Regions from separate parts of the Ralstonia mojiangensis genome, predicted to be linked through region 3. Evidence: predicted binding sites of a transcription regulator. Region 3 holds the regulator's gene; each other region holds the start of a gene.

Region 1 (3,209 bases), on a different contig from region 3:
CGACCATCCTGCCGTTCGTCTACGGCATGAGCGGCTATATCTATTTGGCGACAGCGCTGGTGCTCGGCTTCGGCTTCCTCTCGTATGCGTGGCGCATGTACCGCAAATATTCGGACGCGCTGGCGCAGAAGACTTTCCGCTATTCGATCATCTATCTGTCGATCCTGTTTGCCGCACTGCTGGTGGATCACTACTTCAAGTTCGGCCCGGCGCTCATGCAAAGCGCGGCGCTGTGACGCACGGCACCGCCAGCAAGCATGTGCCGTTGGCGGTACGCTAGGCGGTCTGTTTCCAACACGATGACCATGCTCTCTTTCCGACACCTCCGCGCCGCGCTCTTCGCCATGCTGGCCGTCGCCGTGCTGGCGCTGACGGCGTGCAGCGACAAACCCGCCTTCAAGAACCTCGACATCACTGGGTCCAAGAGCTTCGGCACCGATTTCTCGCTGACGGACCACACCGGCAAGCGCCGCACACTCGAAGATTTCCGCGGCAAGGTCGTCGTTATGTTCTTCGGTTACACGCATTGCCCGGATGTTTGCCCGACCACGCTGGCCGAACTGCGCGCTGTGATGGAAACCCTCGGCAAAGACGCCGACCGCGTCCAGGTGCTGTTTGTCACCGTCGACCCGGAGCGCGATACGCAAGACTTGCTGGCCAAGTACGTGCCTGCGTTCGATCCGCGCTTCATTGGCCTGCGTCCGGCAAACGAAGCTGAGCTGAAGAAGGTCGCGTCCGACTTCAAGGTGTTCTACAGCAAGGTGCCGGGCAGCTCGCCCGACAACTACACCATGGACCACACCGCCGGCAGCTACATGTTTGATCCAAAGGGCAACCTGCGGTTGTTCATCAAGCACGGCCAGGGCCCTGAGCCGATCGCCCACGACATCAAGCAATTGCTGGCCGACTGATCTCCGATCGCCGCTCCAAGAAAAAGCCCGCCAAATTGGCGGGCTTTCTTTATGGCGAGGCGGGCAGCTTAGGCGAAGGCCTGCAGCGCACCCTTCATCTTCTTCATCGCGGCCGATTCGATCTGGCGAATGCGCTCGGCTGACACACCAAACTCGTCGGCCAGCTCGTGCAGCGTCGAGCCGCCCGATCCGTCGTCATTCACGTTCAGCCAGCGGGCTTCAATGATGCGGCGGCTGCGGTCGTCCAGCTTGGCGAGGGCAGCTTCGATGCCTTCACTTTGCATGCGGTCGTTGCCGCGAGCTTCGATCACGCGGGTCGGCTCGTTGTGCGTGTCCGCCAGATAGGCGATCGGGGCAAACGACTCTTCGCCGTCGTCCATCTGGCCTTCCAGCGCGATGTCGCCGCCCGAGAGGCGCGTTTCCATCTCGCGCACTTCTGTGCCCTTGACGTTCAACTCGGCCGCTACGGCGTCGATCTCATCCGATGTGAAGGTCGCCTGCGCATCCTGCTTGTGGCTGCGCAGGTTGAAGAACAGCTTGCGCTGGGCCTTGGTGGTGGCCACCTTGACCATGCGCCAGTTCTTCAGGATGTACTCGTGCATCTCGGCCTTGATCCAGTGCATCGCGTACGAGACGAGACGCACGCCTTGATCCGGGTCGAAGCGCTTGACGGCCTTCATCAGGCCGATATTGCCTTCCTGGATCAGGTCGGCATGCGGCAGGCCGTAACCGAGGTAGCCGCGGGCGATCGACACCACGAGGCGCAGGTGCGATAGCACCAGCCGGCGGGCGGCATCGAGATTGTCGTTGTCGCGGTATTCGCGGGCCAGACGCTGTTCTTCTTCAGCCGTCAACATCGGCACACGGTTGACGCTCTGGATATAAGCGTCGATGTTGCCCAGGTTGCCGGGGAACGCCAGCGCCCATCCATTACCGGCGTTGCCGGACGGCTGGGTGGCGATTGCGGAAACGGTATTCACGGGGATGACTGCGTTCACTCAGGACTCCTGTCGAAATCCAGTGGAGGTTTGGAAAGGCATCTTAGCACTCCAACCGGATGAGTGCTAATAGGACATTTTTGTCCGGTTAATAGTTCCCGTAAATCAGGGTTGATTCTTCAATAGTGTGATGTTTGCGGCGCAACAAAAAGGGCGCCGCACCCAGTCATAGACCGTAGCGGTCGGTATCGGTTCTCGTCTATGCCGCGGTGTTACGGCCGCGTGACTTCGCCCAGTAAAGTGCGCGATCGGCTTCGCGTAGGGCGGCATCGGGGTCACGTACTTCGGGGCCCGGGCAGGCCACGCCGATGCTCGTTGTGACGTGGAGCACCGTGCCATCGGGCAGGTGGATGGGAGGGCGGATCGCGCCAACGATCTTCTGCGCCGTGTGCAGCGCATCGTCCGGGGCGTCGATGGGGTCGAGCAAGATGATGAACTCGTCACCTGCGAGGCGGGCGACGGTGTCTGTGCGGCGCACGGCACGTTGCAGGCGGTGCGCGACCTCTAACAGCACCGCATCGCCGGCAGCATGGCCGTAGGTGTCGTTGATGTGCTTGAAATGGTCCACGTCCAGATACAGCACGCCCAGCGGCGCAGGCAGGCGTTGACGGCGTTCCAGCGCGGCGCGCAGGCGCTCGTAGAGTTCGTAGCGGTTGGGCAGGCCGGTGAGGGCATCAAAGCGCGCCATGCGCGAAAGCTCCATCTCACTGCGCTTGGCTTCGGTCACGTCCTGCACGAAGGCGTAGAAACCGCAGCGGCCGTCGCGTGCTTCTCCGGCATCGGGGACGAGCTGGCCGCGGAAATGCCGGGTGCGGCTGCGCGGGCCGTTGGCGTGCGGCTTTTCGTACCAAGGCGCCGTGATCTCGAATTGGACGGATTCTCCGCGCTGGGCGCGCACCAGATACGGTGCCAGCAAGGCGTACGTGCCCGGCGTGAACACCCGCTCCGGCATCTGGCCGCAGACCTCCTCGGGCGTGCGCTGCAGCCAGCGCGCATGCGTGACGTTGCAGAAGGTGAAGACGCCGTCGGGGTTGATGTGCGACACCAGCAGCGGCGCGTTGTCGAGCACGAGCTTGAGCGCGCGTTCGCTGCGCCCCAGGGCCAGCTCGGCACTCGTGCGGGCCGTCAGATCCTGCAGCACCGAGAAATAGCCGCGTAGCGTGCCGCGATCATCGTAGTCAGGAAAGTAGTGGCCGCTCAGATAGCGGGGCACGCCGGTGCGCATGGACTGGATCTCGAACTGCACCGGGTAGCCGGCCAGCACCTCCGTCATGTAGGGCAGCAGCGTGCGGTAGTCCTC
Region 2 (3,209 bases), on a different contig from region 3:
CCACCAGCGTTGCCAGGGCTTCGCCTTCAACGTCTTCGGCGATGATCAGCAGCGGACGGCCAGCCTTGGCGACTTGTTCCAGCACCGGCAGCAGGTCGCGGATGTTGCTGACCTTCTTGTCGAACAGCAGCACGAACGGGTTGTCCAGCTGGACAACTTGCTTTTCCGGGTTGTTGATGAAGTACGGCGACAGGTAGCCGCGGTCGAACTGCATGCCTTCCACGACGTCCAGCTCGTCGGCCAGCGACTTGCCGTCTTCCACCGTGATCACGCCTTCCTTGCCGACCTTGTCCATGGCTTCAGCGATGCGCTGGCCGATGGATTCGTCGCTGTTGGCCGAGATGGCGCCAACTTGAGCGATTTCCTTGCTGGTGGTCGTCGGCTTGCTGATCTTCTTCAGCTCTTCGACGGCAGCGCCGACAGCCTTGTCGATGCCGCGCTTCAGGTCCATCGGGTTCATGCCGGCGGCAACGTACTTCATGCCTTCGCGCACGATCGACTGGGCCAGCACCGTTGCGGTGGTGGTGCCGTCACCGGCGTTATCGCTGGTCTTGGAAGCAACTTCCTTGACCATTTGCGCACCCATGTTCTGCAGCTTGTCCTTCAGCTCGATTTCCTTGGCGACCGACACACCGTCCTTGGTCACGGTCGGGCCACCGAAGCTGCGCTCCAGCACCACGTTACGGCCCTTGGGGCCCAGGGTCACCTTGACTGCGTTGGCGAGAATGTTCACGCCTTCGACCATCTTGGCACGTGCGGCGTCGCCGAACACTACGTCTTTAGCTGCCATCTTGAGAATCTCCGAGATCTTTGGATGTTGCCTACACCGGGGAAATCCGCCGGGCAGACAATGAGGATTGGGTTACTGGTAAGCCGATGCGACAGAGCGCCCGCTTACTTCGCCACCACGGCCATGATGTCTTCTTCGCGCATGACCAGGACTTCCTGACCATCCACCTTCACGCCTTGGCCGGCGTACTTGCCGAACAGCACGCGGTCGCCGACCTTCACGTCCAGCGCGATCGCATTGCCCTTGTCGTCTTTCTTGCCCGGACCGACGGCCAGCACTTCGCCTTGATCCGGCTTTTCAGCGGCGGCGTCAGGGATGACGATGCCCGAAGCGGTCTTCGTTTCGTTGTCCAGGCGCTTCACGATCACGCGATCATGCAAGGGACGCAGGTTCATACAAACTCCTCAATGCAAAGTGAGTGTTTATTCACAAAACGCGCCGCAGGACGCGGCGCATCGGGAAAGCATCGGGGGTGGAGGCTTTGTTAGCACTCCTGCCCGGCGAGTGCTAATTATAGGGACGGGGTATTACGATTTCAAGAACGGGCGCAGGGGAAGTTGTTGTCGAGATTCACGCAACTCTGAACTTTGTTCACGTAACTCTGAACTCCCCCGAGCCCCAGCGCACGGCTGAGCGCTTAACGAATCGTGCGTCTCAAGCGACACACGACACCATATCTAGTAAAAAAATCAGCAGGTGCTACTATCTGTGGTGTACGTAGCGCCCTTCAGGCATCTCTGCGGGTTGCGCTGCACGTGACCAAGCGGCCCACAGGCGCAAACGCGAGTCATCGCGGGCGCGTCTCCGGCGGAATCAGCGGCAACCAAGCCTCGCATGAGGCGCATTGCAAGGCGTTCGCCGGCAGGTCTATGGATTCGCCTTCTTCCCCGAGTAACGTTGGGAAGGCGAGTAAGAAACGTGCAGGGCAGCCCGGAGGCAGGGAAGCGGGCGCGCGGACGAGGCTGCGTGACGAAAATGCGACAAGTTCGTGCCGCTTCTGGTTCTCAAAACGAGTTTGTGCTGGGTGGCTGGCCGCCCTCGCGATCTTGGCAGGTTTTGATGGAACAGGAGCACTAGAAATGAGACGCATTCGCATTTGCGGCGCAGCGGAAGCGTGTGTCGACCTTCAGGCATCTCTGCGGGTTGCGCTGCACGTGACCAAGCGGCAAACTGGCGCAAACGCGAGTCATCGCGGGCGCGTCTCCGGCGGAATCAGCGGCAACCAAGCCTCGCATGAGGCGCATTGCTAGGCGTTCGCCGGCAGGGCTCTCATGCGCGTCGGGTCGGGGAAGGCAACCCCGACGCGGAAACCTGCGAATGACTACAAACGCGTACCACCAAGCTCTCTCCAGAGCCGCCCTTGAGGATGCATGGCTCAGGCTCTACCGAAAAACCAAGCCCTCCTCGCGCAACACGACTGGAGTCGATGACGTTTCGATAAACGACTTCGAACGCGATGCGAAGCTGCACCTATCGCGGCTAAACAAAGATGTCCGTGAGGGCACCTTCCAGCTTTCTGCCCTTAAACCCTTCCTGATTCCAAAGCAGAACGGCAAGGACCGCCTCATCTGCGTACCCACTGTTCGAGACCGCATTGTCCAACGTGCCCTCCTCGACTTCCTAGCCAAGAAGTACGGCAAGGTACTAGCGAACGAAATCAGCTATGGCTTCGTTCAGCACCGCTCAGTCAAGCGGGCGGCTGAGGCAGCCATCTCTCTACGCACAAAATTTCAATGGGTCTTCAAGACCGATATCACGTCGTTCTTTGACCGCATTCCACGACCTCACCTAACCGAAGCGATACGCTCTTTGGTTAAAGAGAAAACACTACATCCGATACTGGGCCATGTTATTGCCAGCGAAATTTCCTCGACCTCGCGTGGCAACGAACAGCGCATTCGCAAACTTGGCATACGAAATGGTCTCGGAGTACGGCAAGGCATGCCGCTATCTCCGTTCTTCGCCAACGTAGTCCTCATCGGGTTCGATAGAGAAGTCGTCCAGAAAAAGTGGAAAGCTGTCCGATATGCAGACGACCTTATCTTTTTCAGCCACACTGAATCCGAGTGTCGCGAGATCGCTGAGCAGTGCAAACATATGCTGGGGAAGCTTGGGTTGGAGATTCCCGATATCGGTCCAGAATCCAAGTCCTCGTTACACTCTCCCCATGAAGCCGTCGAATTCTTAGGCTTAAGCCTCGAACCATCAGCGAGCGGCTACGCGCTGTCGCTATCAACCAAACAACGCCAACGCATTCGCGAAGAGATGCTGGCTTTAGGTTCCATAGACGAGTTGGTCAGCCGACGGCTAGGGCTGTCAGATCTGGGGCGCGTTATCGCTGCAAAGAAAGCGGGTTACCTAGCTGCGTACGACGTATGTAGCAACCTCGCGGAGCTGGAACATACCTTGGACGATATTA
Region 3 (3,209 bases):
TGATGAAGGCTTTGCTGCGGCCTGCTGCATCGACGGTGCGGCGTAGCAGAATCACGCCCTCGTCGTCGTGCAGTTCATGCGCCTCGAGCCATGCGGCCACATGCGGGTGCACGTCGAACTCGGCGGTGATGTCAGCGCGCGGCGCACCTTCGCGCACGACGGCCGCATCGGCGCGCTCGCCCAGCGTGAGTGCGAGTGCATCGATCAGAATGGATTTGCCCGCGCCCGTCTCGCCCGTGAACACGGTAAAACCGTCGGCCAGATCGAGATCCAGCGCGTGAACGATGACGAAATCGCGGATGGTGAGGCTGCGCAGCATGGAAGAGGTGTTAGAGCCGGTTGTCTTCGGTCGGGTACTCGTGCCAGTGCAGCTTTTTGCGCAGCGTGGCGTAGTAGTTGTACCCGATCGGGTGCAGCAGCCGCACCGTGCGTTCCGAGCGGCGCACCACGATGCGGTCACCGGGTAGCAAGGACGTGAGCGACTGCATGTCGAAGTTGACGCTGGCATCGCGCCCGCTGGTGACCTGAATGACCACCTCCGCGTCTTGCGGAATGACGATCGGGCGGTTCGACAGCGAGTGCGGGGCGATGGGCACCAGCACCAGACCCGAGAGCGCCGGATGCAGGATCGGCCCGCCTGCGGACAGCGCATACGCCGTCGAGCCCGTGGGGGTGGAAACGATCAAGCCGTCCGAACGCTGGTTGTACATGAAGAAGCCGTCGACCGACACGGCCAGTTCCACCATGCCCGAGGTGCCCGAGCGGTTGACCACCACGTCGTTGAAGGCGAGGGCGGAGAAGATGATTTCGTCGTCGCGCACGACCTGGGCCTGCAGCAGCGTGCGGGTTTCGGCCTCGTAGCGGCCGGACAACATGTCGGGCAGCACGGTGTGCACGTCGTCGAACGGGATGTCGGTCATGAAGCCGAGACGCCCGTGGTTGACGCCGATCACGGGGACGCTGGCACCGGCCAGGTGGCGCCCGATGCCGAGCAGCGTGCCGTCACCGCCGAGCACGACGGCCACATCGGCGTGGCGCGCCATCTCTTCGGGCGGCAGGGCAGGGTAATCCTGGACGCCGATGTTGAGCGCCGTTTCGCGCTCGAACACGATGTCATGCCCGCGCGCGGCAATGCACGACGCCAGTTCCATGAGGGGGCCGGCAATGTTGGCGGCCGAATACCGGCCGACCAGCGCAACGGTCTTGAAAGGCGAAACAGGCGAAGACGAGGCGGCGGGAGCTTGCGGGGCCACGGCAGACGGGGGAATCGACATGCGCGCATTACACCATATCGATATGACCGTCGCCACGTCAGCGCGTGTTTAGTGGAGAAACGCCGACATCACCCGTAGATTGGCCCCGATTTTGCGTAAAATTGAGGAATCATGGACAAGCGCGCCACCATCCTCCTCAAGACCCTGATCGAACGGTATATCGCCGAGGGCCAGCCCGTGGGCTCGCGCACCTTGTCGAAGTATTCAGGGCTCGATCTTTCGCCGGCCACCATCCGCAATGTGATGTCCGACCTCGAGGAGATGGGCTTCATCGCCAGCCCGCACACCTCGGCCGGACGCGTGCCGACGCCGCGCGGCTACCGCCTCTTTGTCGATACGATGTTGACGGCCAGCCCGTTGGATGTGCTAAGCACGCAGGACCGCATGGCGCAGCAGATGGTGGGTGCGATTGCAGAGCAGGTACGCACGCAACTGGCGTCGCATGGGTCGGAATCGTCGCAGCGGGTGATTGCGGCGGCGGCGCAGACCTTGTCCAACCTCTCGCAGTTTGCCGGCATCGTGATGACGCCGCGTCGCACACATACGTTCCGGCAGATCGAATTCCTGAGGTTGTCGGAGTCCCGCATCCTGCTGATCGTCGTCACGCCCGAAGGCGACGTCCAGAACCGCATCATCCATACCGATACGCCTTACACCCCGTCGCAATTGGTGGAAGCGGCCAACTACATCAACGCGCATTACGGCGGCCAGACGTTCGATGCGGTGCGCGAAAGCCTGCGCGGCGAGCTGTCTGCGCTGCAGGCCGATATGACCGCTCTGATGCAGGCGGCCGTGGAGGCGGGCAGCAGCGCGGCGTCGGAGGAAGAACCGGTCGTCATCTCGGGCGAGCGCAAGTTGCTGGATGTAGAGGACCTGTCTTCGTCCATGGACAAGCTGCGCCGGCTCTTTGCCGTGTTCGAGCAGAAGACTGGCCTGCTGCAACTGCTGGACGTATCGAGCCGTGCCGAGGGCGTGCAGATATTCATCGGCGGCGAAAGCAGCCTTGTGCCGCACGAAGACATGGCCGTCATCACCGCGCCCTACGAGGTGGACGGCAAGATCGTCGGCACGCTGGGCGTGATTGGGCCGATGCGCATGGCGTATGAGCGCGTGATCCCCATTGTGGATATCACGGCCAAGCTGCTGTCCAGCACGCTCAGCCAGTATTGAGGCAGGGCGGCCTGCGGCGGGCGAAGCGGCCCGCCAATGTCTCAGGCCGAGAATTGCTCAAACGCCGCCAGCGCATGCGTGGCGTACATCATCGAAGGGCCACCTCCCATATAGACGGCTGTTCCCAGTACCTCTTCCAGTTCAGCGCGGGTTGTGCCGAGTTTGACCAGCGCTTGGACATGGAAGCCGATGCAGTCGTCGCAGCGGCTGGCGATGGCGATTCCCAGCGCCACCAGTTCTCGCGTCTTCTTGCTCAGTGCACCGTCTTTTGTGCCGGCCGCCGCCAGTTGGCTGAACGCAGCCATCAGCTCTGGCTGCGATTCGCGCAAGTTGCGCATGTGCGCAGACACATCTTTGACCACGCTTTTGAATTCGGGCATGCCGCTCATGACAGTGCTCTCCTGGGCCGGGTGTGGAGTGTGGGAGTAGCGGGCAGGGCGTATTGGAGCAACCTGCCGCGCATCCTTTCCCTTTCGAGCATTCTCGTCCGCACCTAGGGACAAGGTCATGATGTAGCGCAACGAGGCGCTCAGAAACTGCCCGTGAACTGATACCGCCCGCCTGGGTGCCACATCGTCGCCACCGAGGCGACCTGGCCCTGCGACAGCGTCTTCCGCCGCAGCATCAGGCAGGGCTCACGCACGTCCATGTGCAGCATCTCCGCAATCTCGCGGGTGGGCAGGCGCGCCTCGATGCCGTAATCCACACCCTGCAACGGGGCGGCACGCATCAGGTAGGCGTTTGGCGTGGTCTGCGTGAAATCCT

What was found. The regulator HrcA, encoded in region 3, represses chaperone genes, less so after heat shock. The targets are predictions, from matches to a motif close to TTAGCACTCNNNNNNNNNGAGTGCTAA.
Region 1: rpoH (RNA polymerase sigma factor RpoH) is a predicted target of HrcA. The motif match lies at 1,953-1,979, and genes of this name have one in related genera.
Region 2: groES (co-chaperone GroES) is a predicted target of HrcA. The motif match lies at 1,275-1,301, and genes of this name have one in related genera.

Annotation. Positions count from the first base shown of each region.
Region 1 is NZ_JAMXHU010000002.1:284,636-287,844, reverse strand. Features, by position in the region: gene cyoE (heme o synthase) at 1-236, shown strand, start outside; gene NG898_RS08060 (SCO family protein) at 306-911, shown strand; gene rpoH (RNA polymerase sigma factor RpoH) at 980-1,873, opposite strand; gene NG898_RS08050 (diguanylate cyclase domain-containing protein) at 2,109-3,209, opposite strand, start outside.
Region 2 is NZ_JAMXHU010000003.1:868,274-871,482, forward strand. Features, by position in the region: gene groL (chaperonin GroEL) at 1-790, opposite strand, end outside; gene groES (co-chaperone GroES) at 895-1,185, opposite strand; gene NG898_RS16250 (reverse transcriptase domain-containing protein) at 2,108-3,209, shown strand, end outside.
Region 3 is NZ_JAMXHU010000001.1:227,034-230,242, forward strand. Features, by position in the region: gene recN (DNA repair protein RecN) at 1-319, opposite strand, end outside; gene NG898_RS01005 (NAD kinase) at 330-1,274, opposite strand; gene hrcA (heat-inducible transcriptional repressor HrcA) at 1,386-2,444, shown strand; gene NG898_RS01015 (carboxymuconolactone decarboxylase family protein) at 2,486-2,833, opposite strand; gene hutC (histidine utilization repressor) at 2,974-3,209, opposite strand, start outside.